DNA from 4 places in the Enterobacter sp. MG-EB028 genome. Region 3 is predicted to be linked to each of the others. Evidence: predicted binding sites of a transcription regulator. Region 3 holds the regulator's gene; each other region holds the start of a gene.
What was found. Region 3 encodes LexA, which represses DNA repair genes until DNA is damaged. Its sites were predicted from a motif close to TNCTGTATGTACATACAGNA; they were not measured.

Region 1 (7,743 bases), 1.3 Mb from region 3:
AGGCTTTACGTTTTTCAGTGACGAAGTTAACCGCCTGATCGAATAACGGATCCAGCTCTTCACCGCCGTCAAAGCCACCGCCGCCACCTTCGCTTTCGCTGTCGGAGGTAATACCGTCAACGTACTGCGGACGTCCGCGCGCTTTCCAGTCCTGCACCACCGCGTGTACTTCCTGGTCGCGAACGAACGCACCGTGTACGCGCACCGGTGAGGTGGAGTTCGGGCCGGAGTACAGCATGTCCCCCATTCCCAGCAGAGACTCAGCGCCGCCCTGGTCGAGAATGGTACGGGAGTCAATTTTGCTCGAAACGGTAAACGCGATACGAGTCGGTATGTTCGCCTTAATCAGGCCGGTGATAACATCCACGGACGGACGCTGGGTCGCCAGCACCAGGTGAATACCTGCCGCACGCGCTTTCTGTGCCAGACGCGCGATCAGCTCTTCCACTTTCTTACCGACGGTCATCATCAGGTCGGCGAATTCATCCACCAGCACGACGATATAAGGCAGTTTCTCCAGCACCGGATGCTGTGCATCCATACTGTCACCCGGTTTCCAGTAAGGATCCGGGATTGGACGGCCCATGCGCGCCGCCTCGGCGATTTTCTCGTTATAGCCGGCCAGGTTACGCACGCCCAGCGCAGACATCAGCTTGTAGCGGCGCTCCATCTCGTTGACGCTCCAGCGCAGGGCGTTGGCGGCGTCTTTCATGTCGGTGACCACTTCCGTCAGCAGATGCGGAATGCCTTCGTAGACCGACAGTTCGAGCATTTTCGGGTCGATCATGATGAAACGCACATCTTCCGGCTGCGCTTTGTAGAGCATGCTGAGGATCATGGCGTTCACACCGACGGACTTACCGGAACCGGTGGTACCCGCTACCAGCAGGTGAGGCATTTTCGCGAGGTCAGCCACCACCGGGTCGCCGGCGATATCTTTACCCAACACTACGGTCAGCGGGGATGGGTTATCGCGGAACTTGGTGTTATCCAGCACTTCGCGCAGGTAAACGGTCTGACGTTTCTTATTCGGCAGCTCAAGGCCAACGTACGGTTTACCCGGAATCACTTCCACCACACGTACCGCAACGGTCGACAGAGAACGCGCCAGATCGCGGGACAGGTTAGAAATGCGCGCGGCTTTGACGCCCGGCGCCAGGTTAAGTTCGAAACGGGTAATAACCGGGCCCGGTGAGTAATTCACCACGTCCGCCTTGATGCGGAAGTCTGCCAGACGGGCTTCCACCAGACGGGCCATCTGCTCCAGAGCAAACGTATCAACCGGCTCGACTTCAGCCGGCGGCGGCGTCAGCAGATCCAGCGACGGCAGCGGCGTGCTCGGACGCTGCAGCGGACGGCTGTCACCGTTACGCATCAGCAGCGGGTGAATCAGGCTCTCCTGAGGCTGTGGCGCTGGCTGCTGGAACTGCGGCGGCTGTTGTTGCGGCTGCTGCGGTTGCGCATACGGCTGCTGAACAGGTTGCTGCGGCTGCGCGTATGTCTGTGCCTGCGGCGCCGGCTGCTGGCGCACAGGCTCTGCTTCAGGCATCACGCTCGGGGTGAACAGAGGCTCGCTCGGACCATCATCCACCAGATCTTTCATTGGTGAGAACTCGAAATCCGATAATGAGAACGGGTTCGCGCCAGCAGGCTGTTCACCGGAGTAACGTTGCTGCTGGGTTGCCGCAAACTGACGCGCTAATTCGGCTTCAGCCGCGTCATCTTCGTCTTCCAGCATCGGTTCATCGTGCTGATAGGCTTCACCGTAGCGCTGATTCTGCTGCGCGGCGAACTGGCGGGCCAGTTCGTCCTGCTGCATTTCATCGGCATCATCTTCATAGTCCGTCTCACGCGCTTTTTCTTCGGCCATCCGCTGGGAAGGCAGCTTGATACCATAGGAGGCAAGCTCACGTCGGGTTGGAACGCGGACGCGGTTAGGGCGAGGCAGTTGGGGACCAATTCCCTCTTTCACCTGCGGACGCGGCGCACCGCCCGTTGCCAGGCTAAATACCGGTGCTGCCGCCGCTGAGGCCGCAGAAGCCTGCTTCACGCTTTCCGCTACGGGGGCAACAGCAGGCGTCGGGTCGACCGGCGGAACCGAAACTGAAGGTGCCTTTGTAACCGGCTCCTGCACCGGTTCAGGCACAGGCTGATACCATGCCGCCAGCTGTTCGCGTTCACGAGCCCGGCGTTCTTCAACTTCTTCAAAATAGTACATTGGCGGACGAGACGGTTTCACCTCTTCCACCACCTCAGGTTCAGGCTGAGGCTCCACATAAGGCTGCGTGGGTTCAACCGGTTCAGGGGCATGCGCCTGATAAGGCTGGGCCGCAGGCTGCTCATAGTGCTGCGGTTCATACTCAGGTTGCGGCGGCTGATAAGGCTGCTGCCACTGCTCCTGCTGCACAGGGACATAGCTCTCTGGTTCAGGCGCGATAACGGGCTCCGGCGTGTGGACACCCGGTGCGGTCTGCCAGGCAACCTGAGGCTGCTGGATAACGGATTCCGGTGGTGGAACCGGCGCGGATGGCATCACGGCTTCGACAGGGGCGGCATACGCCTGTGCTGCGGTCGTTGCTGCTGCGGCTGCGGCAACCGGCGCGGTAACGGTATGCCCGTTAAGCAGCGGATCGTATTCATCGAAATCACCCGGCATCGCACGGTTGCCGGAGAAAAGCACATCATCTGGATCTACTGCGCTACCCGCTGCGCGGTACTCAACCTGCTCATCTTCATCCATACGCTTACCGGAGAAGAGCGCCGCATCGGTTTTGCGTCCAAGCGGGTTAGCAAATTTTTCAGCAACGCGCTGGCGACGCGCCAGGGCACCGCGCAGAATACGAGCACGACGAGATTCACGACGCTGCACCGGAACATCGTCTTCCTCTTCGTACTCATCTTCATATTCTTCTTCATCGACCCACGTGTCGTCGCGGCGGGTACGGTTGCTGGCGAAGGTCAGGATCGTAAGAATAAAGCTGCCGATCTTCTCGGCAATGCTCACCCATGACCAGCCGGTAAACAGCGTCAGCCCTGCCGCCCAGATGCAGAGCAGCGCCAGCGTGCCGCCGCTACTGTGAAGCATCGGCTGTAGCGCAGAGCTCAGCAGGCTGCCAATTACCCCGCCGGAGGCGAAGTACCAGATATCATCGGCGTTAATCGCCGCCAGCCCGCAGGAGGTGAGGATCAGCGCCAGCGCGCCAATCAGGCGCAGGGAAACCGCGAAATAATCGATGTAATCATCGTTCTGACGATGACGCCATGCAAACCAGCATCCGCCAATAATAATGACGGGAATGGTGTAGGCCATTACACCGAAAATGAAAAAGAGCGTGTCCGCAAGCCAGGCTCCGGGTACGCCGCCTAAATTATGGATAGGCTCATGCCACGCGGTTTGCGACCAGCTGGGATCGGAAGGGTTGAAACTGAGTAAGGCTGCCATCAGCCAGACGGCAAAAAGGGCAATAACGATCAGCAAAGCCTCGAGAAGACGACGTCCGCTGCTTAGCTTCGATAGTGTGACTTCTTTGTCTTCAGTGTATTCCTGGCTCAAGAAAGGCTCTCCAGGTATCAGGCATATCCTGCCTGTTTGCTAAAACGGACAACAGCGCCGGGGCTCCCCGGCACTGTTGCTGTATGGATTAACAGGAGTGTAATCAAACTACGCTGATTTTGCACCTGTTCCGTGTTAGCGCGTCTTAATAACCAGACGATTGCTCTGTTTGACCTCTTCCATTACCACATAGGTACGGGTGTCGTTCACGCCTGGCAGACGCAGCAGGGTTTCCCCCAGCAGCTTACGATAGGCGGACATATCAGGCACACGGGTTTTCAACAGGTAGTCGAAATCACCGGACACCAGATGACATTCTTGAATTTCTTCAAGTTTTTGTACAGCGGCGTTAAATTGCTCAAACACATCCGGCGCACCACGATTCAGAGTAATCTCAACAAATACCAGAAGTGAGGCATCCAGATAATGCGGGTTCAGCAGAGCCGTATAGCCCTGAATAAAACCCTGTCTTTCCAGTCGGCGCACACGCTCAAGGCACGGCGTCGGGGAAAGTCCCACACGTTTTGAAAGCTCGACGTTGGAAATACGCCCATCCTTTTGCAATTCATTAAGAATGTTACGATCGATACGGTCGAGATCTTTGCCAGGGCGCTTCTTGCTATCTACCATTATTATTGTCTCTCTGTATTCCTTCCCTACTCCTGCCTGGACCCTGTGCACATCACTGTTCAGAGCCTGTACCCGTTAGTCATCACATCGCCTGGTTATGTATTAGACGCGATGCGGATTCGGGTTCTGTTGGTAAGAAGACCGCTGCCCGAAGGCTGTCACCGACATCACGTATGGCGTCTGTCCACGCCATGCGTAGATTTCACTGACACGGTAAAAATGGCATTTACGTGCATGCCTATGCGGCATACGGTTAACGCGGTTTTTTTTCTTCCTTGAATGTTTTCGCAAATGCGCAGGGGATTGTCAAAGCAAAACATCGTTTTTTAGTACAAGATGCCGGATATTCATTACGGGGGGGTATTAATCCTCATTTTACTGCCTTATAAACGAGCGGTTTTAAGTAGAAAACGTGATGTAACGGCGCAAGATTCATCGGGCGCAGCTATTGCATATATCGAAAGCAAAATCCCAGCGCTCTTTTTTTACGGCAACAAATTCCCTACAATCCAGCCCATTGCCTGCCAACAACAATGGGGATCTCATGGGCACGACCAAACACAGTAAGTTGCTAATCCTTGGTTCTGGACCTGCGGGATATACCGCGGCGGTCTATGCTGCACGCGCAAACCTGCAGCCGGTACTGATCACTGGCATGGAAAAAGGCGGTCAGTTGACCACCACCACGGAAGTGGAAAACTGGCCGGGCGACCCGAACGACCTGACCGGGCCGCTGCTGATGGAACGCATGCACGAGCATGCTGCTAAGTTCGAAACCGAAATCCTGTTCGACCACATCAACAAGGTTGACCTGCAGAACCGTCCGTTCCGCCTGACGGGCGACAGCGGCGAATACACCTGCGACGCGCTGATCGTCGCTACCGGGGCCTCTGCCCGCTACCTCGGCCTGCCGTCTGAAGAAGCGTTCAAAGGCCGCGGCGTCTCTGCCTGCGCCACCTGCGACGGTTTCTTCTATCGTAACCAGAAAGTCGCGGTTATCGGCGGCGGCAACACCGCGGTGGAAGAAGCGCTTTACCTGGCGAACATTGCCTCTGAAGTGCATCTGATCCACCGTCGTGACACCTTCCGCGCCGAGAAGATCCTGATTAAGCGCCTGATGGATAAAGTGGCGAGCGGCAACATCGTGCTGCACACCAACCGTACCCTGGAAGAAGTCACGGGCGATCAGATGGGCGTTGCGGGTCTGCGCATTCGTGATACCCAGAACACCGATAACGTCGAAACGCTGGAGGTGGCGGGTCTGTTTGTGGCTATCGGCCACAGCCCGAATACCGCGATCTTCGAAGGCCAGCTGGAGCTGGAAAACGGGTACATCAAAGTGCAGTCCGGCAGCCACGGTAACGCGACCCAGACAAGCATCCCGGGCGTGTTCGCTGCCGGTGACGTAATGGACCATATTTACCGTCAGGCGATCACCTCTGCGGGCACCGGCTGTATGGCCGCGCTGGACGCTGAACGCTATCTCGATGGACTGGCTGAACAAGGTAAATAATCTTTACAAGTCAGTAACAAACGTAAATAAAGGCGGCCACAGGTCGCCTTTATTTTTGCTCGCGTGTAACATGCAGATGTCTAATTTCTTATAACGTCACCTGCAAAATACGCAATGGAAAAAACCCGTCAACAAGAGTTAACACGCTGGCTGAAACAGCAAAGCGTTATTTCCCGCCGCTGGCTTACGATCTCCCGTCTTTTGGGGTTCGTTAGCGGTCTGTTGATTGTTGCCCAGGCATGGCTGCTGGCCCGCATTCTTAATCACATGATCATGGAGAACATTCCCCGCGAAGCGCTCCTGCTGCCCTTTATTGTTCTGATCCTGGTTTTTGTCCTGCGCGCCTGGGTGGTGTGGCTGCGTGAGCGCGTCGGCTTCCACGCCGGACAGCATATCCGCTACGAGATCCGCCGTCAGGTGCTGGATCGCCTTCAGGAAGCCGGGCCCGCGTGGATCCAGGGTAAACCGGCCGGAAGCTGGGCGACGCTGATCCTTGAGCAGATTGACGATATGCACGATTACTACGCGCGCTATCTTCCGCAGATGGCGCTGGCGGTTTTTGTTCCGCTGCTGATTGTTATCGCCATTTTCCCCGTCAACTGGGTGGCGGCAGTGATCCTGCTGGGCACCGCCCCGCTGATCCCGCTGTTTATGGCGATGGTCGGCATGGGTGCGGCTGATGCCAACCGCCGCAACTTCCTGGCATTGGGCAGGCTGAGCGGACATTTCCTCGATCGCCTGCGCGGGATGGAAACCCTGCGTATTTTTGGTCGCGGTGAAGCGGAAACCGAGAATATTCGCCTGGCATCACAGGACTTCCGCCAGCGCACGATGGAGGTGTTACGCCTGGCGTTCCTGTCTTCCGGCGTGCTGGAATTCTTTACCTCGCTGTCGATTGCGCTGGTGGCGGTTTACTTCGGCTTCTCCTATCTTGGCGCGCTGGATTTCGGCCACTACGGCACTGCGGTGACCCTCTCAGCCGGTTTCCTTGCGTTGATCCTGGCTCCGGAGTTTTTCCAGCCGCTTCGCGACCTGGGGACCTTCTATCATGCCAAAGCGCAGGCCGTTGGCGCGGCCGACAGTCTGAAAACCTTCCTGGAGACGCCGCTGGCGCACCCGGAGCGCGGTGACGTGACGCTGAATGCTAAAGACCCCGTGACCATTGAAGCGCAGGACTTTTCCATTCTGTCACCTGAAGGCAAAGTGCTCGCGGGTCCGCTGAACTTTACCCTGCCAGCCGGAAAACGCGTGGTGCTGGTCGGCACCAGCGGTTCAGGGAAAAGTTCTCTGCTGAATGCGCTATCCGGTTTTATGGCCTACACCGGTTCGCTGCGGATAAACAAAGCTGAACTGCGTAATCTCGATCCCGACGCCTGGCGCAAGCAGCTCAGTTGGGTCGGACAAAACCCGCAGCTTCCTGCCTCCACGCTGCGCGAAAACGTGCTCCTGGCGCGCCCGGATGCCCGTGAAGATGAACTACAGTCCGTTCTCGACCGCGCCTGGGTCAGCGAGTTTCTGCCGCTGCTCCCGCAAGGAGTTGATACCGTGGTCGGCGACCAGTCCTCCGGGCTGTCAGTCGGACAGGCGCAGCGTGTGGCCGTTGCCCGCGCGCTGCTTAACCCGTGCCAACTGATGCTGCTGGATGAGCCCGCTGCCAGCCTGGATGCCCACAGCGAACAGCGCGTCATGGCGGCCCTGAACGCCGCATCCCGGCAGCAAACCACCCTGATGGTCACCCATCAACTGGAAGGCATTACCGACTGGGACCAGATCTGGGTCATGGAGAACGGCCGAATTGTTGAGCAAGGCGATTACGCCGCTCTCGTTGCCGCGCAGGGGCCGTTCGCCGCCCTGCTGGCGAACCGTCAGGAGGACATCTGATGCGTGCTCTGCTGCCTTATCTTGCGCTCTATAAACGCCACAAATGGATGCTGACGCTGGGGATCGTGCTGGCGATTGTGACGCTGCTCGCCAGCATCGGCCTGCTCACGCTTTCAGGCTGGTTCCTGTCGGCCTCCGCCGTCGCAGGGTTCGCCGGATTATACAG
Region 2 (7,743 bases), 670 kb from region 3:
CTGGGCGCGGTCTTCTTCCTGCCGATCTACATGACCGTCTTTATCGTGGGCGGCTTCTGGGAAGTGCTGTTCGCCATCATCCGTAAACACGAGATCAACGAAGGTTTCTTTGTTACCTCCATTCTGTTTGCCCTGATTGTTCCGCCTACGCTGCCGCTCTGGCAGGCGGCAATGGGAATCAGCTTTGGCGTGGTGATTGCCAAGGAGATCTTCGGCGGGACCGGACGGAACTTCCTCAACCCGGCGCTGGCGGGGCGTGCGTTCTTGTTCTTTGCTTACCCGGCGCAGATTTCGGGCGACCTGGTATGGACGGCGGCGGACGGTTTCTCCGGCGCGACGCCGCTTTCTCAGTGGGCGGCAGGCGGCGGTGAAACGCTGGTCAACAATGCTACCGGCCAGCCTGTGACCTGGTTCGACGCGTTTATTGGCAACATTCCGGGCTCCATTGGTGAAGTGTCTACCCTGATGATTTTGATCGGCGGGGCCATCATCCTCTTTGGCCGCGTGGCGTCCTGGCGCATCGTCGCGGGCGTCATGCTCGGCATGGTGCTTACCGCCACGCTGTTCAATCTCATTGGTTCAAACACGAACCCGATGTTCTCCATGCCGTGGTACTGGCACCTCGTGCTGGGAGGCTTTGCGTTTGGCATGATGTTCATGGCCACCGATCCCGTCTCGGCCTCCTTTACCGACAGAGGTAAATGGTGTTACGGGGCGCTCATTGGCGTGATGTGTGTACTGATTCGCGTGGTCAACCCGGCCTATCCGGAAGGGATGATGTTGGCCATTCTGTTTGCCAACCTGTTTGCGCCGCTGTTCGACTACCTGGTCGTGCGCGCCAACATTAAGCGGAGGAAGGCGCGTGGCTGAGGTTAAAAATAACGACAGCATCAGCAAAACGCTGCTGGTGGTTTTGGTACTGTGTCTGGTTTGTTCCATCGTGGTTGCCGGTTCTGCCGTAGGGTTGAAACCGCTGCAGCAGGAACAGCGCGCGCTGGATAAACAGCGCAACATCCTGGCCGTAGCCGGGCTGATGCAGAAAGGCATGACGAAGGACGACGTCGCGGCCGTGTTTGCTGAACGTATTACCGCAAGGTTGGTGGATTTAAAAACCGGCGAGCTGATGGATAAAGACCCGGCGAAATACAACCAGGCGCTGGCGCTGAAAGATCCGCAGATGAGCACCGCGCTTGACGCCTCGCAGGATCCGGCAGGTATTAAGCGCCGCAGCAACATCGCGGAGATTTACCTGGTGCGTGACGAGCAAAAGCGTGTGCAGGAAGTGGTTTTGCCCATCTACGGCAACGGCTTGTGGTCAATGATGTACGCCTTTGTGGCACTGGATACCGATGGCCGCACGGTCAAAGGCATCACCTATTACGATCAGGGCGAAACGCCGGGGTTGGGGGGGGAAGTTGAGAACCCTAACTGGCGTGCGCAGTTTGTCGGTAAAAAAGTCCTCGACGACAGCGGCCAGCCTGCGCTGAAGGTGGTGAAAGGAGGCGCGCGTCCCGGTGATGAATTCGCCGTTGACGGCCTTTCCGGCGCCACGCTCACCTCTAACGGGGTACAGCACAGTTTTGATTTCTGGATGGGTGAACTGGGCTTTGGTCCCTTCCTGAAAAATGTACGTGAAGGAGCGCTGAACAATGGCTGATACGGGTGAACTGAAAGAAGTTAAAAAAGTGCTGATTGGCCCACTTTTAGCCAATAACCCGATAACTCTGCAGGTGCTGGGCGTCTGTTCTGCCCTGGCGGTGACCACCAAACTGGAAACGGCGGTGGTGATGACGCTGGCGGTAACGCTGGTAACGGCGTTCTCCAGCATGTTTATCTCGATGATTCGCCACCACATCCCCAACAGCGTGAGGATCATCGTGCAGATGGCGATCATCGCCTCGCTGGTGATCGTGGTTGATCAGCTGCTGCGCGCTTTCGCCTACGAAACGTCGAAGCAGCTTTCGGTGTTTGTCGGCCTGATTATCACCAACTGCATCGTGATGGGGCGCGCTGAAGCCTACGCCATGAAAATGCCGCCGCTGGCGAGCTTTATGGACGGTATTGGCAACGGCCTGGGTTACGGCGTAATCCTGCTGACGGTCGGTTTCCTGCGCGAGCTTATTGGCAGCGGCAAGCTGTTTGGCGTTCAGGTACTGGATACGGTACAGAACGGCGGCTGGTATCTGCCGAACGGCCTGTTCCTGCTGGCCCCAAGCGCATTTTTCATTATCGGTTTGCTGATCTGGCTGATTCGTACGTTGAAGCCTGAACAGCAGGAAAAGGAGTAACCGACGATGGCTCATTACCTGAGTTTATTTGTGCGCGCGGTGTTTGTTGAAAACATGGCGCTCGCCTTCTTCCTGGGCATGTGTACGTTCCTTGCCGTTTCTAAAAAGGTTTCGACGGCATTTGGCCTGGGCGTGGCGGTCACCGTTGTGCTGGGGCTTTCGGTTCCGATTAACAACCTGGTGTTCAACTTCGTGCTGCGGGACAGCGCGCTGGTGGAGGGGGTTGATCTTAGCTTCCTGAACTTCATCACCTTTATCGGGGTGATTGCGGCGCTGGTGCAAATCCTGGAGATGATCCTCGATAAGTATTTCCCGTCGTTGTACAACGCGCTGGGGATCTTCCTGCCGCTGATCGCGGTGAACTGCGCCATCTTTGGCGGCGTCTCGTTTATGGTGCAGCGCGATTACAACTTCAGTGAATCGGTGGTGTACGGCTTCGGTTCCGGTATCGGCTGGATGCTGGCGATTGTCACCATGGCGGGGATCCGTGAAAAAATGAAATATGCCAACGTGCCCGCTGGGCTGCGCGGCTTAGGGATCACCTTTATCACCACCGGCCTGATGGCGTTGGGCTTTATGTCCTTCTCCGGTGTGCAGCTATAAGGGCTAACAGATGGAAATTATTCTTGGCGTGGTAATGTTCACGCTGATAGTACTGGTGCTGTCAGGGCTGATTCTGGCGGCGCGCGCAAAGCTGGTCAATTCCGGGGATGTGATCATTGATATCAATGACGATCCGCAGAACCAGATCCGCACCCCGGCAGGGGATAAACTGCTTAATACGCTCTCGGGGAACGGGATTTTTGTCTCATCAGCCTGCGGCGGCGGCGGCTCGTGCGGACAGTGTCGTGTGACGGTGAAAGAGGGGGGCGGTCATATTCTGCCAACTGAACTGTCGCATATCACGAAGCGTGAAGCGAAAGAAGGTTGCCGCCTGGCATGCCAGGTTGCGGTGCGCCAGAACATGAAGATTGAGCTGCCGGAAGAGATATTCGGCGTGAAAAAATGGGAGTGCGAGGTTATCTCGAACGATAACAAAGCGACGTTCATTAAAGAGCTTAAGCTGCGTGTCCCTGAAGGGGAGAGCGTCCCGTTCCGCGCGGGGGGCTATATCCAGATTGATTGTCCGGCGCACACCGTGGCGTATGCCGACTTCGACGTGCCTGAAGAGTACCGGGCCGACTGGGATAAATTTAACCTCTTCCGCTTTGTTTCCGAGGTAAAAGAGCCAGCGCTTCGCGCCTATTCCATGGCTAACTACCCGGAAGAGAAGGGCATTATTATGCTCAACGTGCGTATCGCCACGCCGCCACCGAATGTGCCTGATGCGCCGCCGGGCGTCATGTCGTCATATATCTGGTCCCTCAAGCCAGGCGACAAGGTGACGATCTCCGGCCCGTTCGGTGAGTTCTTTGCCAAAGATACCGACGCGGAAATGGTCTTTATCGGCGGCGGTGCTGGTATGGCCCCGATGCGCTCGCACATCTTCGACCAGCTCAAACGTCTTAGCAGCAAGCGTAAAATCAGCTTCTGGTACGGTGCGCGTTCCCTGCGCGAAATGTTCTACGACGATGAGTTCGAGCAGCTGGCGCGTGAGAACCCTAACTTTACCTTCCACGTGGCGCTTTCCGATCCGCAGCCGGAAGATAACTGGACGGGCTATACGGGCTTCATCCACAACGTGCTGTATGAAAACTACCTCAAACAGCACCCGGCACCGGAAGACTGCGAGTTCTATATGTGTGGTCCGCCAATGATGAACGCCGCGGTGATCAAGATGCTAAAAGATCTCGGCGTGGAAGATGAGAACATCCTCCTTGATGATTTCGGAGGCTGATCGTGTTGACCTTTCTGGCAACCTTCGCGGTGTTTGTGCTGGTGATCTTCGGGATGTCGCTGGGCTGGATCATCAAGCGTAAAAGTATTCAGGGCAGCTGTGGAGGCATCTCTTCCATCGGGATGGAAAAGGTGTGCGACTGCCCGGAACCGTGCGATGCGCGTAAAAAACGGATGGCTCGGGACCAGCAGAGGATCATCTAGAAAAAGGCCGCTTTGAGCGGCCTTTATCATTTATTTCCAGCTTTTGGCTTTAGCTGGCGAGTCCACCAGAACTCCTTCGGCACCCAGTGTTTTCGCCTTCTGGTAGTCCTCTTCAGAGTTCACGCCGATAAAAATCAAATGGGCATTGCCCTGAGAGCGGAAGCAGTCAACGGCCTCTTTGTCCCACGTTAATGTTGCAGGAGAGACACCTTCGCCTAAGGTGAATTTCTCGACTACCTCTATTTTTCGGTTTAACTCAAGCCCATACCAGTAATCGGCCATTTTTTGTGAAGGAGGCAGACATTCGTGGCTCAACGAAATCGTGGCCAGACGCGTGCGAGTCTCGCTGCGTGTGACAAAGCGGGGGATTTCGGCAGGCAATGCTTCCATATAGCGATCTTCGGTTGAATAGACGCGAACGCGGTTCAGGCTGTTGGTCTCTTTCAATACGTTAAGCAGCGTGTTGCCCATGGTCGCTGGATCTGCATCCGGCGATTTGATGTCAATGAAAAATCGCGTATCTGGCCAGGCGGTCAGTACCGACTTCAGCGTCGGTATCGGGGTATTAAGCAGGTTTTCCGGCAGGCCTTTATCTTTCCACTTCACGCTGGCATCCGCCTTTGCCAGTTCTTCAGCGGTATACTGTGACACCTTTCCCTGCAAATTGGTTAACGCCTTCAGGTCGGCAGGCCGAAAGAGAACCGGTACGTTATCCCGGCTTAACTGCACGGTTATCCAGACGATATCTGCTTTGTTTTCGAGCGCGAGCTTTATGGCTGGCAGGGTGTTTTCAGGTGCATCCGCGGTACCGCCCCGGTGGGCGACGATTTCTGGATTTGCTGATGCGGCACTCGCCAGAAACAGTAGCGAAACCGATAATATTTTCTTCATGAATGATTGCTCTCCATTTATTAGCTAACTCTATGTAAATAAAGGATTTGTCTTGAGCGTTTGTAACACGTTTTTATGACAACTGTGAGTAAGGAAAATTGCTGACGCATTTTTTGCCTTTTGTTATACTGTATATAAATACATGTGTGGTATGACCGATGCGCAAAATAATCCATGTTGATATGGACTGCTTTTTTGCCGCAGTGGAGATGCGTGACAACCCGGCGCTGCGGGATATTCCCATCGCCATTGGCGGCAGCCGCGTTCAGCGCGGTGTGATAAGCACCGCCAACTATCCTGCGCGCAAATTTGGCGTGCGCAGCGCCATGCCGACGGCGATGGCGCTGAAACTGTGTCCGCACCTCACCCTTTTGCCCGGTCGCTTTGACGCCTATAAAGAAGCCTCAAACCATATTCGGGAAATTTTCTCCCGCTACACCTCACTGATTGAACCGCTATCGCTGGACGAAGCCTATCTTGACGTCACCGATAGCCTGCACTGTCACGGCTCCGCTACTCTGATGGCGCAGGAGATCCGACAGACCATTTTTAACGAGCTGAATCTCACCGCATCGGCAGGCGTCGCGCCGGTAAAATTTCTCGCCAAAATCGCCTCCGATTTAAATAAACCCAACGGCCAGTACGTCATCACCCCTGAAGAGGTCCCGGCGTTTTTAAAAACGCTGCCGCTTGGCAAAATCCCCGGCGTAGGCAAAGTCTCCGCCGCTAAGCTGGAAAGTATGGGGTTACGCACCTGCGAAGATGTGCAGCGAAGCGACCTGGCGATGCTGCTCAAGCGCTTTGGGAAGTTTGGTCGCGTACTGTGGGAGCGCAGTCAGGGCATCGATGAGCGCAGCGTAAGCAGCGAACGGTTACGTAAATCGGTCGGGGTTGAACGCACGCTGAGCGAAGACATCCATGACTGGTCGGAATGCGAAACCATTATTACGGAACAGCTCTATCCGGAGCTGGAACGACGCCTGAGCAAAGTAAAGCCTGATTTACTGATTGCCCGACAGGGCATCAAACTGAAATTTAACGACTTTCAACAGACAACGCAGGAGCACGTCTGGCCGCGCCTGAACAAGGAGGATCTTATCGCAACGGCGAAAAAGGCGTGGGAAGAACGACGAGGCGGACGAGGGGTGAGGCTGGTGGGACTGCATGTCACATTACTGGACCCGCAGTTAGAACGTCAGTTGGTTTTGGGATTGTAATAGCCCCGTGGCACGAGGTTGTTCACCCTCTCCCTTGAGGGAGAGGGCTGGGGTGAGGGGATTACTTAGCAGGAATCGCCTTCAGCAGTTCTGTCAGCAGCGTCCAGTAATGGCCGACGCTTTCGATATGAACCTGCTCATCAGGAGAGTGCGGACCGGTGATGGTCGGCCCGATGGAAACCATGTCCATATCCGGGTACGGTTTCTTGAACAAACCACACTCCAGACCCGCGTGGATCACCTGGATGTTCGGGGTGCTGTTGAACAGACGCTGATAGGTTTCACGCACCAGCGCCATTACCGGAGAACTTGCATCCGGCTGCCAGCCCGGGTAGCTGCCTTTTGCAGACGTTTTCGCGCCCGCCAGCGTACCCAGAGATTCCAGCATGCTCACCACGTACTCTTTACCGCTGTCGATCAGGGAGCGGATCAGGCAGATGATTTCCGCGCTGTCGTCGCTCATGGTCACCACGCCCACGTTAAGGGAGGTTTCCACCACGCCTTTCGCCACGTCAGAGTTGCGAATAACGCCGTTTGGCGTCGCATTCAGCAACTGAACGAAAGTGTCACGAGACTGCGCGGTCAGCGCGGCTTTATCCGTAGAAACGGATTCCAGCACCACGGTCAGGTTCTTCTCTTTCGCCGACAGTTCGTTTTTCAGGATATCCAGGTAGACGCTGGAGAGTTTTTTCAGCTCGTCCGCTTTTGCCGCTGGCACCGCCACGGTGGCAAAGGCTTCGCGTGGGATTGCGTTGCGCAGGGTACCGCCGTTGAAGTCCACCAGACGAAGATCCAGCTCGGCCGCGTGGCCCGCCAGGAAGCGCGCCAGCAGCTTGTTGGCATTACCCAATCCCAGGTGAATATCACCGCCCGAGTGACCGCCTTTCAGCCCTTTCAGCGTCAGCTTGAAGGTCTGGAAGCCTGCAGGAATCGCTTCGCGAGACAGCGGCAGAGTAGAGATGAAATCAATCCCTCCCGCGCAGCCCATGTAGATCTCACCTTCTTCTTCGGAGTCGGTGTTGATCAGGATGTCGGCCTGCAGCCAGTTCGCCTGCAGACCGAACGCGCCGTCCATGCCCGCTTCTTCTGTCATGGTCAGCAGCACTTCCAGCGGACCATGCTCAACGCGGTCGTCGGCCAGCACCGCCAGCGCAGAGGCCATACCGATACCGTTATCCGCGCCCAGCGTGGTGCCACGCGCTTTCACCCAGTCGCCGTCGATGTACGGCTGGATTGGGTCTTTAGTGAAGTCGTGAACGGTGTCGTTGTTTTTCTGCGGCACCATGTCCAGGTGCGCCTGCAGCACA
Region 3 (7,743 bases):
TCGATAGGATCGATAGACTCGCGCCACTCCGGAACATGATGGTTCAGATACGTCATCAGCGGCATCGGCTCGCCAAAGTTCACGTAGCCCTGACCCAGGTTGCGTAACTTGCTCAGGCCGCGCAGCATCTGCGGCAGGCTCTCTTTCTCTTTGGTCGCACCACGCAGCTCTTTGGCGTACGTGCCCACTTCCATCACGTGCTCATAGCCAATGTAAATTGGCACCAGCGTGATCGGACGGGTTCCTCCGCGCAGCATCGCCTGAATGGTCATCGAGAGCGTGCCGGTCTTCGGATCGAGCAGGCGACCGGTACGGGAACGACCGCCCTCCACGAAGTACTCCACTGAATAGCCGCGGCTGAACAGCTCGCCGAGATACTCGCGGAACACGGTGGAGTAGAGCTTGTTGCCCTTGAAGGTACGACGAATAAAGAACGCACCCAGACGGCGGAAAATCGGGCCTGCTGGCCAGAAGTTCAGGTTAATACCAGCGGCAATGTGCGGCGGTACCAGCCCCTGGTGATAGAGCACGTAGGAGAGAAGCAGATAGTCCATGTGGCTGCGGTGGCAGGGGACATAGACAATCTCATGGCCATCGTGCGCCAGCTGCCGCACACGTTCGGCGTTATGAACGTTGATGCCCTGATACAGGCGGTTCCAGGTAAAGCCGAGAATACGATCGGACAGGCGAATCATCTCGTAAGAGAAGTTCGCTGCGATCTCCTCCATCAGCGCAATGGCGTTCTGCTGGGCTTTCTCATGCGAAATTTTCTTGCTGCGCGCTTCGTCTTCAACGGCGCGGGCAATCGCTTTAGAGGCCAGCAGCTTGTTGAACAGGTCCTGACGCGCCGGGAGGCGTGGCCCTACAGCCGCCAGGCGCTGACGGGCGAAGTGCATACGCGCCACGCGCGCCAGTTTTTGCGCGATGATCTTGTCAGTGCCGTGCTCGTCCGCCATCCGGCGAAGGGAGACGGAAGGGGAGAATCGCACAAAGCTGTCGCGTCCCAGCCAGGAGACCGCGAAGAACTTCTGAATGCCGTTAAGCATGCGCAGCGGTGGGTTCTCTTCACCTTTTTCACGGCCCGGGCGGCGACCAAACATTACCGATACCGGCACCATCTGCACATCCAGGTCAGGATTGCTGCGGTGCAGGTCGAGATAGTCGTGGAACAGCTTGATGGACTCTTCTTTCGGCGTGTAATAGGTAAACACGCGCGGCCCGCCGTGGATGAACACGTAGCGCGGCAGCAAAGTGCCGTCAACTTCCAGCGGTTCAAGCGGGTCGGGTAAATCATGCGCCAGACACTGGGCGCGAAGCGTCAGCAGATCTGCCTTCGAGTTATAAGGCAAAACGTACATAATAGGGCGCGACGTATCGAGCCCCAGTTCCAGCGCGGGTTCTGCTGGGATAGACTTGCTTTTTACCAGGATGCTTAATGGTAAATTAAGTAATTTGTAGTAAATTCGTGGCCAGCCGGACATAAACGATGTAAAGCCTCTGGTTAATAATGCAATTGCGGCGCAAGGATAACAGAAAGCGCGCAAAATTTCTGTTGTTACCCGTCATACTTCAGGCGGCAGCGAAACGCGCTGCTGCTCCTGTTACTGACGCTCTTTTTTAAAAAAGGTTCTTTTAATGGCCAATAATACCACTGGGTTAACGCGTATCATCAAAGCCGCTGGCTATTCATGGAAAGGTTTCCGTGCCGCGTGGGTTAATGAAGCTGCTTTTCGCCAGGAAGGTGTCGCCGCTATCGTCGCGGTTATCATCGCCTGTTTCCTTGATGTAGATGCCATTACCCGCGTGCTTCTCATCGGTTCCGTACTTCTGGTGATGATAGTGGAAATTCTCAATAGCGCTATTGAGGCCGTTGTTGACCGGATCGGCTCAGATTTCCACGAGCTTTCTGGCCGCGCGAAAGATATGGGTTCTGCCGCTGTGCTGCTGGCAATTATCACTGCAGCTATTACCTGGGTCACGCTGCTTTGGTCACATTTCCGATGAGCCTCGAGGAATAATTAAGTCCCTGGTTTTTTGTGCAGTTTTTGGTTCCAAAATCGCCTTTGACTGTATATACTCACAGCATAACTGTATATACACCCAGGGGGCGGAATGAAAGCATTAACGACCAGGCAGCAAGAGGTGTTTGATCTCATTCGGGATCATATCGGCCAGACGGGTATGCCACCCACGCGTGCGGAAATCGCGCAGCGTCTGGGCTTCCGTTCTCCGAATGCTGCCGAGGAACACCTGAAAGCGCTGGCGCGTAAGGGTGTAATTGAGATTGTGTCAGGCGCGTCGCGTGGTATCCGCCTGCTGGTGGAAGAAGAGACGGGCATTCCTCTGATAGGCCGCGTTGCCGCAGGTGAACCGCTGCTGGCACAACAGCATATAGAAGGCCACTACCAGGTCGATCCTGGTATGTTCAAGCCGAGCGCTGATTTCCTGCTGCGCGTTAGCGGGATGTCGATGAAAGACATCGGCATTCTTGATGGCGACCTGCTGGCCGTTCACAAAACGCAGGATGTGCGGAACGGCCAGGTGGTGGTGGCGCGCATTGATGACGAAGTGACCGTTAAGCGCCTGAAAAAACAGGGTAACACCGTCCAGCTGTTGCCTGAAAACAACGAGTTCACCCCGATTGTGGTCGACCTCCGCGAACAGAGCTTCTCCATTGAAGGTCTGGCAGTAGGCGTGATTCGCAACGGCGAATGGCTGTAATCTCTTCCTGACAGGCTACGCTTTCGCTGTAGCCTGCTTCGTCTTCCATTCCCGGTATTTCTCATGTCACTGCTGACGGCTTCAGATAAGGCATTGTGGCGTCTTGCCCTGCCGATGATTTTCTCCAATATCACCGTGCCCTTGCTGGGTCTGGTCGACACGGCCGTTATTGGTCATCTCGATTCCCCTGTTTATCTTGGCGGCGTGGCGATTGGGGCGACGGCAACCAGCTTCCTGTTTATGCTGCTGCTCTTTTTACGTATGAGTACTACCGGGCTCACGGCACAGGCGTACGGTGCGAAAGACCCGTTACGTCTGGCGCGTGCGCTGGTGCAGCCGCTGATCCTGGCGCTGGGCGCGGGAATGTTGATTGTTTTACTGCGCACGCCCCTGATCGACCTTGCACTCCAGGTCGTTGGCGGCAGCGAGGCGGTACTGGAGCAGGCGCGTCGCTTCCTGGAAATTCGCTGGCTTAGCGCGCCCGCTTCGCTGGCAAACCTGGTTCTGCTGGGTTGGTTACTGGGCGTGCAATATGCCCGTGCGCCAGTGATTTTGCTGGTCGTGGGAAACCTTCTCAACATTGTGCTCGATCTCTGGCTGGTGATAGGCCTGCATATGGACGTACGCGGGGCGGCACTGGCGACGGCGATTGCAGAATACGGGACCTTTTTCATTGGCTTGTGGATGGTCTGGCGCGTGCTGGCGATGCGCGGGATCTCCCTTGCGCTGCTCAAAACAGCATGGCGCGGCAATATCCGCAGGCTGCTGGCGCTCAACCGTGACATCATGCTGCGTTCGCTGCTGCTTCAGATCTGTTTCGGCGCTCTGACGGTCTTTGGGGCTCGACTGGGGCCAGAAATCGTTGCGGTGAATGCAGTCCTGATGACATTGCTGACGTTCACCGCCTACGCGCTGGACGGCTTCGCCTATGCCGTTGAGGCGCATTCCGGGCAGGCGTACGGCGCGCGGGAAAGCGGGCAGCTTCGGGATGTCTGGCGTGCGGCCTGCCGCCAGTCGGGCCTGGTCGCGCTGGCATTCGCACTGATTTACGCCTGTTTTGGCCGTGACATTATTGCATTGCTCACTTCGTTACCGGCTTTACGCGAACTGGCGGACCGCTACATCGTCTGGCAGGTTATTTTGCCGGTAGTAGGCGTCTGGTGCTATCTGCTGGACGGCATGTTTATCGGCGCGACGCGCGGGGCGGAAATGCGCAACAGTATGGCGGTCGCGGCGGCGGGGTTTGGTCTGACGCTGCTGACGCTACCCTGGCTGGGTAATCACGGTTTGTGGCTGGCGCTTGCGGTCTTCCTCTCTCTGCGCGGCCTGTCGCTTGCCTTTATCTGGCACCGTCACTGGCAAAATAATACCTGGCTTCCCTCCCGCCACGATATATCGTGACGGTTAAAGATTCCGAATATGAAACCAACCGCCGAATCCTTAACTACAATAATTATCACGTCCAGCAGAAAAGAACGTAACGGACGTTACGACCCGACGCTTAACTAAGAGGACACGATGATGAATAAAGACGAAATCGGCGGCAACTGGAAGCAGTTCAAAGGTAAAGCGAAAGAACAGTGGGGTAAGCTGACCGATGACGATATGACCGTCATTGAAGGTAAACGCGATCAGCTTGTCGGTAAAATTCAGGAACGTTACGGCTACGCGAAAGATCAGGCGGAAAACGAAGTCAAAGACTGGGAAACCCGTAACGACTATCGTTGGTAACGCTGAATAACCCACACAGGCGGCTTCAGGCCGCCTTTTCTTTTGCCGTTAACGCGGCTTTTTCTTCACCAGAATTGAGTGGTCGTGCTGACACGCATCCTGATGCCGACAGGCTTCCACCTCTACGCATGCTGAACACAACCCGTGTGCTTCAATCACGTTATGACGCAGGGCAAAACCCATCCTTGCCGCCAGCGTGTGCATAATGTCCTCTACGCCCTCTGCGCCTTCTTCTTTTACCACGCCGCAGCGGTCGCAAATAAACATCGCCGATGTGTGGGTTGGCTGATCGAAAAGATGGCACAGCACATAGCTGTTTGTGGATTCGACCTTATGCACAAACCCTTGTTCCAGCAGGAAATCCAGCGCGCGATACACCGTGGGCGGTTTAGCCTGCGGCTCGCTTTCACGGAGCAGGTCGAGCAGATCGTAGGCGCTGATTGCCCCCTGTTGCAGGCTCATCAGGCGCAAGACTTCAAGGCGCTGCGGGGTCAGGCGCACATTGCGTTGCGCGCACAGCTTTTCGGCCTGCGCTAACAGCTCTTTTGTGGACTTATCCATTTAGCACCTCGGATGTTCTGGGATGTAAAACCCTCACTTTATCATGTTATGGCAAAAACACCGATATCCGCCAGGCTGTGCTATACCTGGCGCATCGCAAACCGGGAATGTAACCATGAAAAAACCAGACTGTATTACGCACTGGCGCGAGGTAGAAGGGCCAGATGACGCCACCTACCCCGACAGTAACGAGCTTTTTTCCATCGGTGCACCGCTGGCTCGCAGCCTGGGCCTCAGGCGCATAGGCATCCATCATGAGCGTTTACCGCCAGGACGTCGGACGTCCTATCCCCATGCGGAAAGTGACGAAGAAGAGTTTATCTACGTGCTTGAGGGCTATCCCGAAGCCTGGATTAATGGCTATTTGTGGAAGCTTGAACCCGGTGACAGCGTGGGCTTTCCCGCCGGAACGGGCGTGTGCCACACCTTTATCAACAATACGGACGAAGAGGTTCGGTTACTGGTGGTGGGTGAGGCCAACAAGAAGCAAAATCGCATCTACTATCCGCTCAACCCGGTCTATGCCGCCACGCGAGAGGACCGCTGGGTAGATCATCCCCCTCAATTTTTTGGCCCACATGATGGAAAACCTGTGAAAAAATAATTTCCTCTTCTATAAATATTGAGGGCCGTCACAAATTACAACAGGCCGTAAGGGAATTTTACTTAGGGAGTGAATTGGCGGGTCTTTTTATCTTTATTCACAGCAATAGTTCGCGCCTGTTTGGGGGATAACAGACAGGGGTTATTTCATAACAGACTATAAGACGGGCATACTGTGAAAAAACATTTTAAATTTTCGGTGGTTAGCATCGCTGTCTCCTTGTTTATGGCAAATCAGGCGGGAGCAGCCAATACCTGGACAGAATCACGTAGCGACGCGATGGGGGGGACCGGCGTTGCTTCGGGCAGTTATGGCAGCGGGGCATTAATTAACCCCGCGCTGCTTGCAAAGGCAAAACCGGACGATGATGTGACGGTCATTTTGCCGTCCGTTGGGGTGCAGGTGACGGATGAAGACAATCTTCAGGACGAAATTGATACCATCAACGACAAAATCAATCATTATAAAGATGTGGTTGATAACCTTACGCCAATTCAGGTCATCACCAATCCGCTAGGCTCGATTAATCAGTTCCAGGGCGCGGCCAAAGATCTGGCCGATGAGCTGGACTATCTCAAGGGTAAAACCGCACGCGCAACGGCAGGGGCAGGGCTTGCCGTGAGTATCCCTAACGATGTGCTTTCCGTGGCCTTTATGGCGAAAGGCTATGCCCATGGTCGGGTAAGTTCGTCTATCGATCAGCAGGATATTGATTATCTGCGCAGTATTCAAAGAAGCAATGTGGTGGCTGCCGGTGTTGCCCTGGACGCTGCGCTGAACGGCACGGATCAGATCACTAAAAACCTCAACTCAACGGCGTCCGGTCGGGCGGCGATTGTGTCTGACTATGGCGTTGCCGTTGCCCGCCAGTTTGACCTTGGCGGTGTTCCGGTTTCCGTGGGCGTGACGCCAAAACTGCAAAAAACCTGGATCTATAACTACACCACCTCAATCTACGATTACGACAGTAATAAGTGGAACGACAGCCGCTACCGTACAGACGATACTGGCTTTAACGTCGATGCCGGTATTGCCGCTGATTTTGGCGAACACTGGACGGTCGGTGTGAGCGGGCAAAACCTGATGTCGCGCGATATCGACACCAAAGATATCCGCATCCGCAACGGGCGTACGGGGGAAGTGGTGAGCTATAAAGACACCTACCAGATCCGTCCGCTGGTGACCGCGGGCGCCGCCTGGCACAACGATCTGGTGACCCTGACCGCCGATGGCGATCTGACCGAAACCAAAGGCTTCAAGAGCGAAGATACGTCGCAGTATGTTGGGGTCGGTGCTGAAGTGACTCCGCTGAGCTGGCTGGCGGTGCGCGCCGGTTATCGCGCGGACATGAAAGGTAACGACAGCAACGTCTTTACCGGCGGTGTTGGTTTCGCGCCGTTCAGTACCGTTCATGTTGACCTGATGGGCCTGTACGGTGAAGACGAAACCTGGGGCGCAGGGGCCCAGCTGAGTATGACGTTCTAAAGTCTACCGGAGGCGATGCGCCTCCGGCTTTTCTTTGTGCTATAGTAGCGCCCCTTTTCCACCAGATGCTTAAAACTTCGTCATGTTGTCAGAATACCAGACCGCTTTCCCTGCACACCGTTTCTCTATTGCGCCGATGCTCGACTGGACGGACAGACACTGCCGCTATTTCCTGCGTCAGCTCTCCCGCCATACGCTGCTGTACACGGAAATGGTGACCACGGGCGCAATCATTCACGGGAAGGGCGACTACCTGGCATACAGCGAAGAAGAGCATCCGGTTGCCCTGCAGCTGGGGGGCAGCGATCCGGCCGCGCTGGCGCAGTGCGCGAGGCTGGCGGAAGAACGCGGCTACGACGAGATCAACCTCAACGTTGGCTGTCCTTCCGACCGCGTGCAAAACGGCATGTTCGGTGCCTGTCTGATGGGCAATGCACAGCTGGTGGCGGACTGTATCAAGGCGATGCGTGATGTGGTCTCCATACCGGTAACGGTCAAAACCCGTATCGGAATTGATGACCAGGACAGCTACGAATTCCTGTGCGATTTCATCAACACGGTATCCGGGAAAGGCGAGTGCGAGATGTTTATCATTCACGCCCGTAAAGCCTGGCTCTCCGGCCTCAGCCCGAAAGAGAACC
Region 4 (7,743 bases), 580 kb from region 3:
TGGGGATACCTGCTGAGCGCCGCGCTGGCGGTGGTCGGTGCGGCGATAATTCGCTATGACAAAGTAAGCGATCACTTCTGGACCGGGCTGATGTTCGTCCAGCTCGCCAATATCAGCTTTGCTATCGGCATGGTAGGCTACAAACGCCTGATGGAAACCCGCCCTATGCCGCAGCACAACGCGTTTGCGTGGTTCTATATGGGTGCGGCGATTGTCGCGGTGGCGGCGTGGTTTCTGCTCGGCAACCCGCAAAAGCTGCCGACCACCAACGTGCAGTGGAGCGTTCTGGTCTGGCTGGGCGTGGTGGCGTCAGGGTTGGGGTACTTCATGTGGAACTACGGCGCTACGCAGGTCGACGCCGGGACGCTGGGGATCATGAACAACGTGCATGTGCCAGCGGGGCTGCTGGTGAACCTCGCCATCTGGCAGGAACAGCCGCACTGGCCGAGCTTCCTTATTGGGGGAGCGGTGATCCTGGCTTCGCTGTGGGTCCATCGCCGCTGGGTCGCTCCGCGCTCCGCACAAACGGAAGGTGGTCGCACGCGTGGTTCCGCGCTGAGCGAATAAACGCTTCCGTAACGGGCTGACGCTGCTCTCCGTCGCGCACGGCGGCGTACAGCCGGCTCCACAGTCCTTCTCCCAGGGTTTTGGTGACCACCAGACCCTGGCGTTCAAAACTCTCCACCACCCAGTGCGGCAGCGCCGCAATCCCCATGCTGGCCGCCACCATCTGAATCAACAGCAGGGTGTTATCCACGCTTTTCAGCTGCGGGCTAATGCCTGCTGGCTGCAGGAAGTGGCGCCAGATATCCAGACGACTGCGCTGGACCGGATAAATTAGCAGCGTTTCCGTCGCCAGGTCTTCCGGCGTGATGCGCGTTTTGGCCGCCAGCGGATGGTCCGGCGCCAGCACCAGGCGCACTTCATAATCGAACATCGGTGAATAATGCAGGCCGCTGCGCGGCAGGATGTCGGACGTCATCACCAGATCCAGTTCGCCCTGCTGGAGCGAAGGCTGCGGGTCGAACGTCACGCCGGATTTAAAGTCCATCTCCACCTGCGGCCACTTCTGGCGAAAGTTTTCAAGCGCGGGGGTCAGCCACTGAATACAGCTGTGGCACTCAATGGCGATGCGCAGTTTGGTCTGCTGCGGCTCGTTACACGCCTGCAGCGCGCTGGCGATCTGCGGCAGCACCTGATTCGCCAGCTGAAGAAGAATTTCACCCTGCGGCGTAAAGCGCAGGGGCTGGCTCTTACGCACAAAAAGACGAAATCCGAGGCGTTGTTCCAGATCGCTGAACTGGTGAGAAAGGGCGGACTGGGTCTGGTGCAGCGTGGCCGCAGCCGCCGCGAGCGAACCGCAGTTCCGCAACGCTTGTAGCGTTTTCAGGTGTTTAATCTCGATCATGAAAGTCCTTCACTCCGCCATGAACATTTTGCGCTTGAGGAATATACAGTACCTGCCAATTATAGAAGTGTAAACATCTGGACGTCTAAATAACGAATTTCACAAGGGGCACACCATGACAATCCGCAATCACACTCTCGGTTTCCCTCGCGTTGGCCTGCGTCGCGAGTTGAAAAAAGCGCAAGAAAGCTACTGGGCGGGCAACGCCTCCCGTGAAGAACTACTGGCGGTGGGGCGGGAGCTGCGCGCCCGCCACTGGGATCAGCAAAAACAGGCGGGCATTGACCTGCTGCCGGTGGGCGACTTCGCCTGGTACGACCATGTTCTGACGACCAGCCTGCTGCTTGGCAACGTACCGGCTCGTCATCAGAACAAAGATGGATCGGTGGATATTGATACCCTGTTTCGCATCGGCCGTGGCCGCGCACCAACGGGTGAGCCAGCGGCAGCGGCGGAAATGACCAAGTGGTTTAATACCAACTATCACTATATGGTGCCGGAGTTCGTCAAAGGCCAGCAGTTTAAGCTGACCTGGACGCAGCTTCTGGAGGAGGTGGATGAAGCACTGGCGCTGGGACACCAGGTGAAGCCCGTATTGCTGGGGCCGGTAACCTACCTGTGGCTGGGTAAAGTGAAGGGCGAGCAGTTTGACCGCCTCAGCCTGCTGAACGATATTCTTCCGGTCTATAAGCAGGTGCTGATTGAGCTGGGCAAGCGCGGTATCCAGTGGGTGCAAATCGACGAGCCTGCGCTGGTGCTGGAGCTTCCCCAGGTTTGGCTCGATGCCTTCAAACCGGCGTATGACGCGCTCGCCGGACAGGTAAAACTCCTGCTCACGACCTATTTCGAAGGCGTGACGCCGAACCTGAAGACCATTACCGCGCTGCCGGTTCAGGGCCTTCACGTTGACCTGGTTCACGGTAAGGACGATGTGGTGGAACTGCACAAGCGCCTGCCCGCAGACTGGCTGCTCTCCGCCGGTCTGGTCAACGGCCGTAACGTCTGGCGCGCCGATCTGACCGAAAAATACGCACAGATTAAAGACATCGTCGGCAAACGTGAGCTGTGGGTTGCATCCTCTTGCTCGCTGCTGCACAGCCCAATCGATCTCAGCGTGGAGACCCGCCTCGACCCTGAAGTGAAAAGCTGGTTTGCCTTCGCCCTGCAAAAATGCGAAGAGCTAACACTGCTGCGCGACGCGCTGAACAGCGGCGACACGGCGGCGATCACCGAGTGGAGCGCTCCGATCCAGGCGCGTCGTCACTCGTCCCGCGTGCACAACCCGGCGGTGGAAAAACGTCTGGCGGCCATCACCGCCCAGGACAGCCAGCGCCAGAGCCCGTATGAGGTACGTGCCGAAGCCCAGCGCGCCCGCTTCAACCTTCCCGCGTGGCCGACCACGACGATCGGCTCCTTCCCACAGACTACGGAGATCCGCGGCCTGCGTCTGGACTTCAAAAAGGGCAATCTGGATGCGAACCACTACCGCACCGGCATCGCGGAACACATCAAGCAGGCGATTATCGAGCAGGAGCGCCTGGGGCTGGACGTGCTGGTGCACGGCGAAGCCGAGCGTAACGATATGGTGGAATACTTCGGTGAACACCTGGACGGCTTCGTCTTTACCCAAAACGGCTGGGTGCAGAGCTACGGCTCCCGCTGCGTGAAGCCGCCGGTGGTCATCGGTGACGTCAGCCGTCCGGAACCGATCACGGTTGAGTGGGCGAAGTACGCGCAGTCCCTGACCGACAAGCCGGTGAAAGGCATGCTCACCGGCCCGGTTACCATTCTCTGCTGGTCGTTCCCGCGTGAAGACGTGACCCGCGAGACCATTGCCAAACAGATTGCGCTGGCGCTGCGTGATGAAGTGGCGGATCTGGAAGCGGCGGGGATTGGCATCATCCAGATTGACGAACCGGCGCTGCGCGAGGGTTTACCGCTGCGCCGCAGCGACTGGGATGCTTACCTGCAGTGGGGCGTGGAAGCGTTCCGCATCAACGCTGCGGTGGCTAAGGACGATACCCAGATCCACACCCACATGTGTTACTGCGAATTTAACGACATCATGGATTCGATTGCCGCGCTGGACGCTGACGTGATCACCATCGAGACCTCGCGTTCAGACATGGAGCTGCTGGAGTCGTTTGAAGAGTTCGACTATCCGAATGAAATCGGGCCGGGCGTGTACGACATTCATTCTCCGAACGTCCCGAGCGTGGAGTGGATTGAAGCCCTGCTGAAAAAAGCGGCCCAGCGCATCCCTGCAGAGCGCCTGTGGGTGAACCCGGACTGCGGACTGAAAACGCGCGGCTGGCCAGAGACGCGCGCGGCGCTCGCCAACATGGTGAAGGCGGCGCAGAATTTGCGTCAGGCGTAGGTGCTGGATTGCCCGGTAAGGCGTAGCCGCCACCGGGCTTTTTTGTTATTACGCCTTCTTACCGCCGTACTGGCTAAACCACGCCAGCATCCGCTGCCAGCCATCTTTAGCCGATTCAGCGTGATAGCTCGGACGATAATCCGCGTTAAACGCATGCCCGGCATCCGGATACACCACGATCTCCGCCTTCGCATTGGCCGCACGGAGCGCATGGCGCATGGTCTCTACCGAATCCAGCGAAATACCAGTGTCCTGTCCACCGTAAAGCCCTAACACGGGGGCATTTAACTCGGTGGCGATATCGACGGGATGTTTCGGTGAATTCAGCGTTTTTTCACCCACCAGTTTGCCGTACCAGGCGACAGCGGCTTTGAGCTGCGGGTTATGCGCGGCATACAGCCAGCTAATGCGTCCGCCCCAGCAGAAACCGGTGACCAGCAGACGATGCGGATCGCCGCCGTTGCGCGCCGCCCAGCTGGCGACGTGATCGAGATCGGCCAGCACCTGCGCGTCCGGGACTTTGCTGACCAGGTTGCTGAGCAATGTTGGAATATCGCTGTAGTCGTTCGGATCGCCCTGACGGAAGTAGAGCTCTGGCGCAACGGCCAGATACCCTTCCAGCGCCAGCCGGCGGCAGAGGTCGCGAATGTGTTCGTGAACACCAAATATCTCCTGAATCACAATCACGATGGGCAGCGGGCCGTCTGCCGATTTTGGCCGTGCGTGATAAGCAGGCATATTCTCCCCCTGCGAGGGAATGGAGGTCTCACCCGCGGTAATTGCCGCTTCTGGCGTCGACACGATGGTTGAAGCATGTGGGGCCGCAGCAGGTGCAAAACCGATTTTTTCAGTCATGGCATTCTCCGTACCAATGAGTTAGCGCAAAGGTAAATATAGACACCAGGTTAACAACTCACAGTGCCTTAAACGGTCTATCTTTTGTGCAGCACCTGGCGATATAACTTGTTAATGTGATGTAAATCACTTTTTTATGGAAATTCAATGTAATCATTTTCATTCATGGTGAGGTGCGTCACGAAAATATGCTTACTGCTTCTGTAAAGTACCGTTTTACTTCTTCTGACTAACCGACCCACAGAGGAGTCACCTATGTCTAAGTCTGATGTTTTTCATCTCGGCCTCACTAAAAACGATTTACAAGGGGCTACGCTCGCTATCGTCCCTGGCGATCCGGAGCGTGTGGAAAAGATCGCCGCGCTGATGGATAAGCCGGTCAAGCTGGCTGCCCATCGTGAATTCACCACCTGGCGCGCAGAGCTGGATGGCAAAGCGGTGATTGTGTGCTCTACCGGTATCGGTGGCCCGTCTACCTCGATTGCGGTTGAAGAGCTGGCGCAACTGGGCATTCGTACTTTCCTGCGTATCGGTACCACCGGCGCTATTCAGCCGCACATCAACGTCGGCGACGTGCTGGTGACGACCGCGTCCGTGCGTCTGGACGGCGCGAGCCTGCACTTTGCGCCGATGGAATTCCCGGCAGTGGCTGATTTCGAGTGCACCACCGCGCTGGTTGAAGCGGCGAAATCCGTGGGCGCAACCACTCACGTGGGCGTAACCGCCTCTTCCGATACCTTCTACCCGGGCCAGGAGCGTTACGACACCTTCTCTGGCCGCGTGGTAAGCCGCTTCAAAGGCTCAATGGAAGAGTGGCAGTCTATGGGCGTGATGAACTACGAAATGGAATCCGCAACGCTGCTGACCATGTGCGCAAGCCAGGGTCTGCGTGCCGGTATGGTGGCGGGCGTTATCGTCAACCGTACCCAGCAGGAGATCCCGAACGCCGAAACCATGAAGCAGACCGAAAGTCATGCGGTGAAAATCGTGGTTGAAGCGGCTCGCCGCCTGATCTAGTTCTCCTCTCTGAGATAAAAGGCCGACGCGTTCGGCCTTTATTTTTTGCGTAGCGCCTCGCAGGAAAACCCTTTCAAACTGGACGTTTATACAGCACAATCTTATTTTGTGCGGGTAATACGTTGATGCAGGGGGCATTGTGGATATCTCAATCCTGATTTATGCGGTGATTGCGCTGGCGGGCGTAGGGATAGGCTGGCTGATTTCCAGTTACCAGCACGCGCAGCAGAAAGCCGAGCAGCTGGCTGAGCGGGAAGAGATCGTCGCCGAGCTTAGCGCGGCAAAACAACAGGTTGCGCTGAGCGACCACTGGCGCGACGAGTGCGAGCTGCTCAATAACGAACTGCGTAACCTGCGTGATATCAATACCTCGCTGGAGGCCGATCTCCGCGAAGTGACTACCCGCCTTGAGTCCACTCAGTTGCACGCCGAAGACAAAATCCGCCAGATGATCAACAGCGAGCAGCGCCTCAGCGAGCAGTTTGAGAACCTCGCTAACCGCATTTTCGAGCACAGCAACCGCCGCGTTGACGAACAGAATCGCCAGAGCCTGAACAGCCTCCTGACGCCGCTGCGCGAACAGCTGGACGGCTTTCGCCGTCAGGTGCAGGACAGCTTTGGTCAGGAAGCCCGCGAGCGCCACACGCTGGCCCATGAGATTCGCAATCTTCAGCAGCTGAATGCGCAGATGGCACAGGAGGCGGTCAACCTGACGCGGGCGCTGAAAGGCGATAACAAAACTCAGGGTAACTGGGGGGAAGTGGTACTTACCCGCGTGCTGGAAGCCTCCGGCCTGCGGGAAGGATATGAATACGAAACGCAGGTAAGTATCGAAAACGACGCCCGCTCGCGCATGCAGCCGGATGTGATTGTGCGGCTGCCACAGGGCAAAGATGTGGTCATTGACGCCAAAATGACGCTGGTGGCTTATGAGCGTTACTTCAATGCCGAAGATGACTACACGCGCGAATCGGCGCTGCAGGAGCACATTGCTTCCGTGCGTAACCATATTCGCCTGCTGGGCAGAAAGGATTATCAGCAGCTGCCGGGGCTGCGCTCGCTGGACTACGTGCTGATGTTTATCCCGGTCGAACCCGCGTTTTTGCTGGCGCTCGACAGACAGCCTGAGCTTATCACTGAAGCGCTGAAAAATAACATTATGCTGGTCAGCCCCACCACGCTGTTAGTGGCCTTGCGGACCATTGCCAACCTGTGGCGCTATGAGCACCAGAGCCGCAATGCCCAGCAGATTGCCGATCGCGCCAGCAAGCTGTACGACAAAATGCGTCTGTTCGTGGACGATATGTCTTCCGTCGGACAAAGCCTGGACCGTGCGCAGGATAACTACCGCCAGGCGATGAAAAAGCTCTCCTCGGGGCGTGGCAACCTGCTTGCGCAGGCTGAAGCATTCCGCAGCCTGGGGGTGGAGGTTAAACGCGAGATTAATCCGGAATTGGTCGAACAGGCGACAGCGCAGGACGAAGAGTTCCGTCTGCGTGAGGGCAGGGATGAACAAAATACCCTCAGCCAGGACAACGATTTAGCGGCAGGTTTATCGCCAGATGAACAGCCGGCGCGTTTCTTTCGCGGTGGTTGAATCGTAGGGCAATTGCGCCCAATCTGTTACACTTCACGAACATTTGACTGATTAGCAGGCTCTGAGATGGTTGACGATTCACAAGACACGACGCACTTTGGCTTTCAGACAGTAGCCAAAGCGCAGAAAGCTGACATGGTGGCCCACGTATTTCATTCCGTGGCGGCGAAGTACGATGTGATGAATGACTTGATGTCGTTCGGCATTCATCGCTTGTGGAAGCGCTTCACCATTGACTGCAGCGGTGTGCGTCGTGGACAAACGGTTCTCGATCTGGCTGGCGGTACGGGCGATCTGACGGCGAAATTCTCCCGTCTGGTGGGTGAAACCGGTCGCGTTGTACTGGCTGATATTAATGACTCCATGCTTAAAATGGGACGCGAAAAGCTGCGTAACATCGGCGTGGTGGGTAACGTGGAATACGTGCAGGCCAACGCCGAAGCGCTGCCGTTCCCGGACAATACCTTTGACTGCATCACTATTTCCTTC

Region 1: a site for LexA is predicted at 3,631-3,650, ahead of ACR42C_RS07860 (DNA translocase FtsK 4TM domain-containing protein). Genes of this name have one in related genera too.
Region 2: a site for LexA is predicted at 5,346-5,365, ahead of dinB (DNA polymerase IV). Genes of this name have one in related genera too.
Region 4: a site for LexA is predicted at 1,440-1,459, ahead of metR (HTH-type transcriptional regulator MetR). Genes of this name have one in related genera too.

What each region holds. Positions count from the first base shown of each region.
Region 1 is NZ_CP195079.1:1,662,688-1,670,430, reverse strand. Features, by position in the region: gene ACR42C_RS07860 (DNA translocase FtsK 4TM domain-containing protein) at 1-3,553, opposite strand, end outside; gene lrp (leucine-responsive transcriptional regulator Lrp) at 3,689-4,183, opposite strand; gene trxB (thioredoxin-disulfide reductase) at 4,728-5,696, shown strand; gene cydD (heme ABC transporter permease/ATP-binding protein CydD) at 5,811-7,577, shown strand; gene cydC (heme ABC transporter ATP-binding protein/permease CydC) at 7,577-7,743, shown strand, end outside.
Region 2 is NZ_CP195079.1:995,503-1,003,245, forward strand. Features, by position in the region: gene ACR42C_RS04570 (NADH:ubiquinone reductase (Na(+)-transporting) subunit B) at 1-870, shown strand, start outside; gene ACR42C_RS04575 (Na(+)-translocating NADH-quinone reductase subunit C) at 863-1,657, shown strand; gene ACR42C_RS04580 (NADH:ubiquinone reductase (Na(+)-transporting) subunit D) at 1,650-2,288, shown strand; gene nqrE (NADH:ubiquinone reductase (Na(+)-transporting) subunit E) at 2,295-2,891, shown strand; gene nqrF (NADH:ubiquinone reductase (Na(+)-transporting) subunit F) at 2,902-4,125, shown strand; gene nqrM ((Na+)-NQR maturation NqrM) at 4,179-4,328, shown strand; gene ACR42C_RS04600 (glycerophosphodiester phosphodiesterase family protein) at 4,359-5,219, opposite strand; gene dinB (DNA polymerase IV) at 5,378-6,436, shown strand; gene pepD (cytosol nonspecific dipeptidase) at 6,498-7,743, opposite strand, start outside.
Region 3 is NZ_CP195079.1:327,007-334,749, forward strand. Features, by position in the region: gene plsB (glycerol-3-phosphate 1-O-acyltransferase PlsB) at 1-1,481, opposite strand, end outside; gene ACR42C_RS01445 (diacylglycerol kinase) at 1,636-2,004, shown strand; gene lexA (transcriptional repressor LexA) at 2,113-2,721, shown strand; gene dinF (MATE family efflux transporter DinF) at 2,785-4,122, shown strand; gene ACR42C_RS01460 (CsbD family protein) at 4,243-4,452, shown strand; gene zur (zinc uptake transcriptional repressor Zur) at 4,501-5,013, opposite strand; gene ACR42C_RS01470 (cupin domain-containing protein) at 5,129-5,617, shown strand; gene ACR42C_RS01475 (conjugal transfer protein TraF) at 5,843-7,102, shown strand; gene dusA (tRNA dihydrouridine(20/20a) synthase DusA) at 7,185-7,743, shown strand, end outside.
Region 4 is NZ_CP195079.1:4,625,723-4,633,465, reverse strand. Features, by position in the region: gene ACR42C_RS21940 (carboxylate/amino acid/amine transporter) at 1-567, shown strand, start outside; gene metR (HTH-type transcriptional regulator MetR) at 455-1,408, opposite strand; gene metE (5-methyltetrahydropteroyltriglutamate--homocysteine S-methyltransferase) at 1,524-3,785, shown strand; gene ACR42C_RS21925 (dienelactone hydrolase family protein) at 3,834-4,640, opposite strand; gene udp (uridine phosphorylase) at 4,896-5,657, shown strand; gene rmuC (DNA recombination protein RmuC) at 5,797-7,254, shown strand; gene ubiE (bifunctional demethylmenaquinone methyltransferase/2-methoxy-6-polyprenyl-1,4-benzoquinol methylase UbiE) at 7,321-7,743, shown strand, end outside.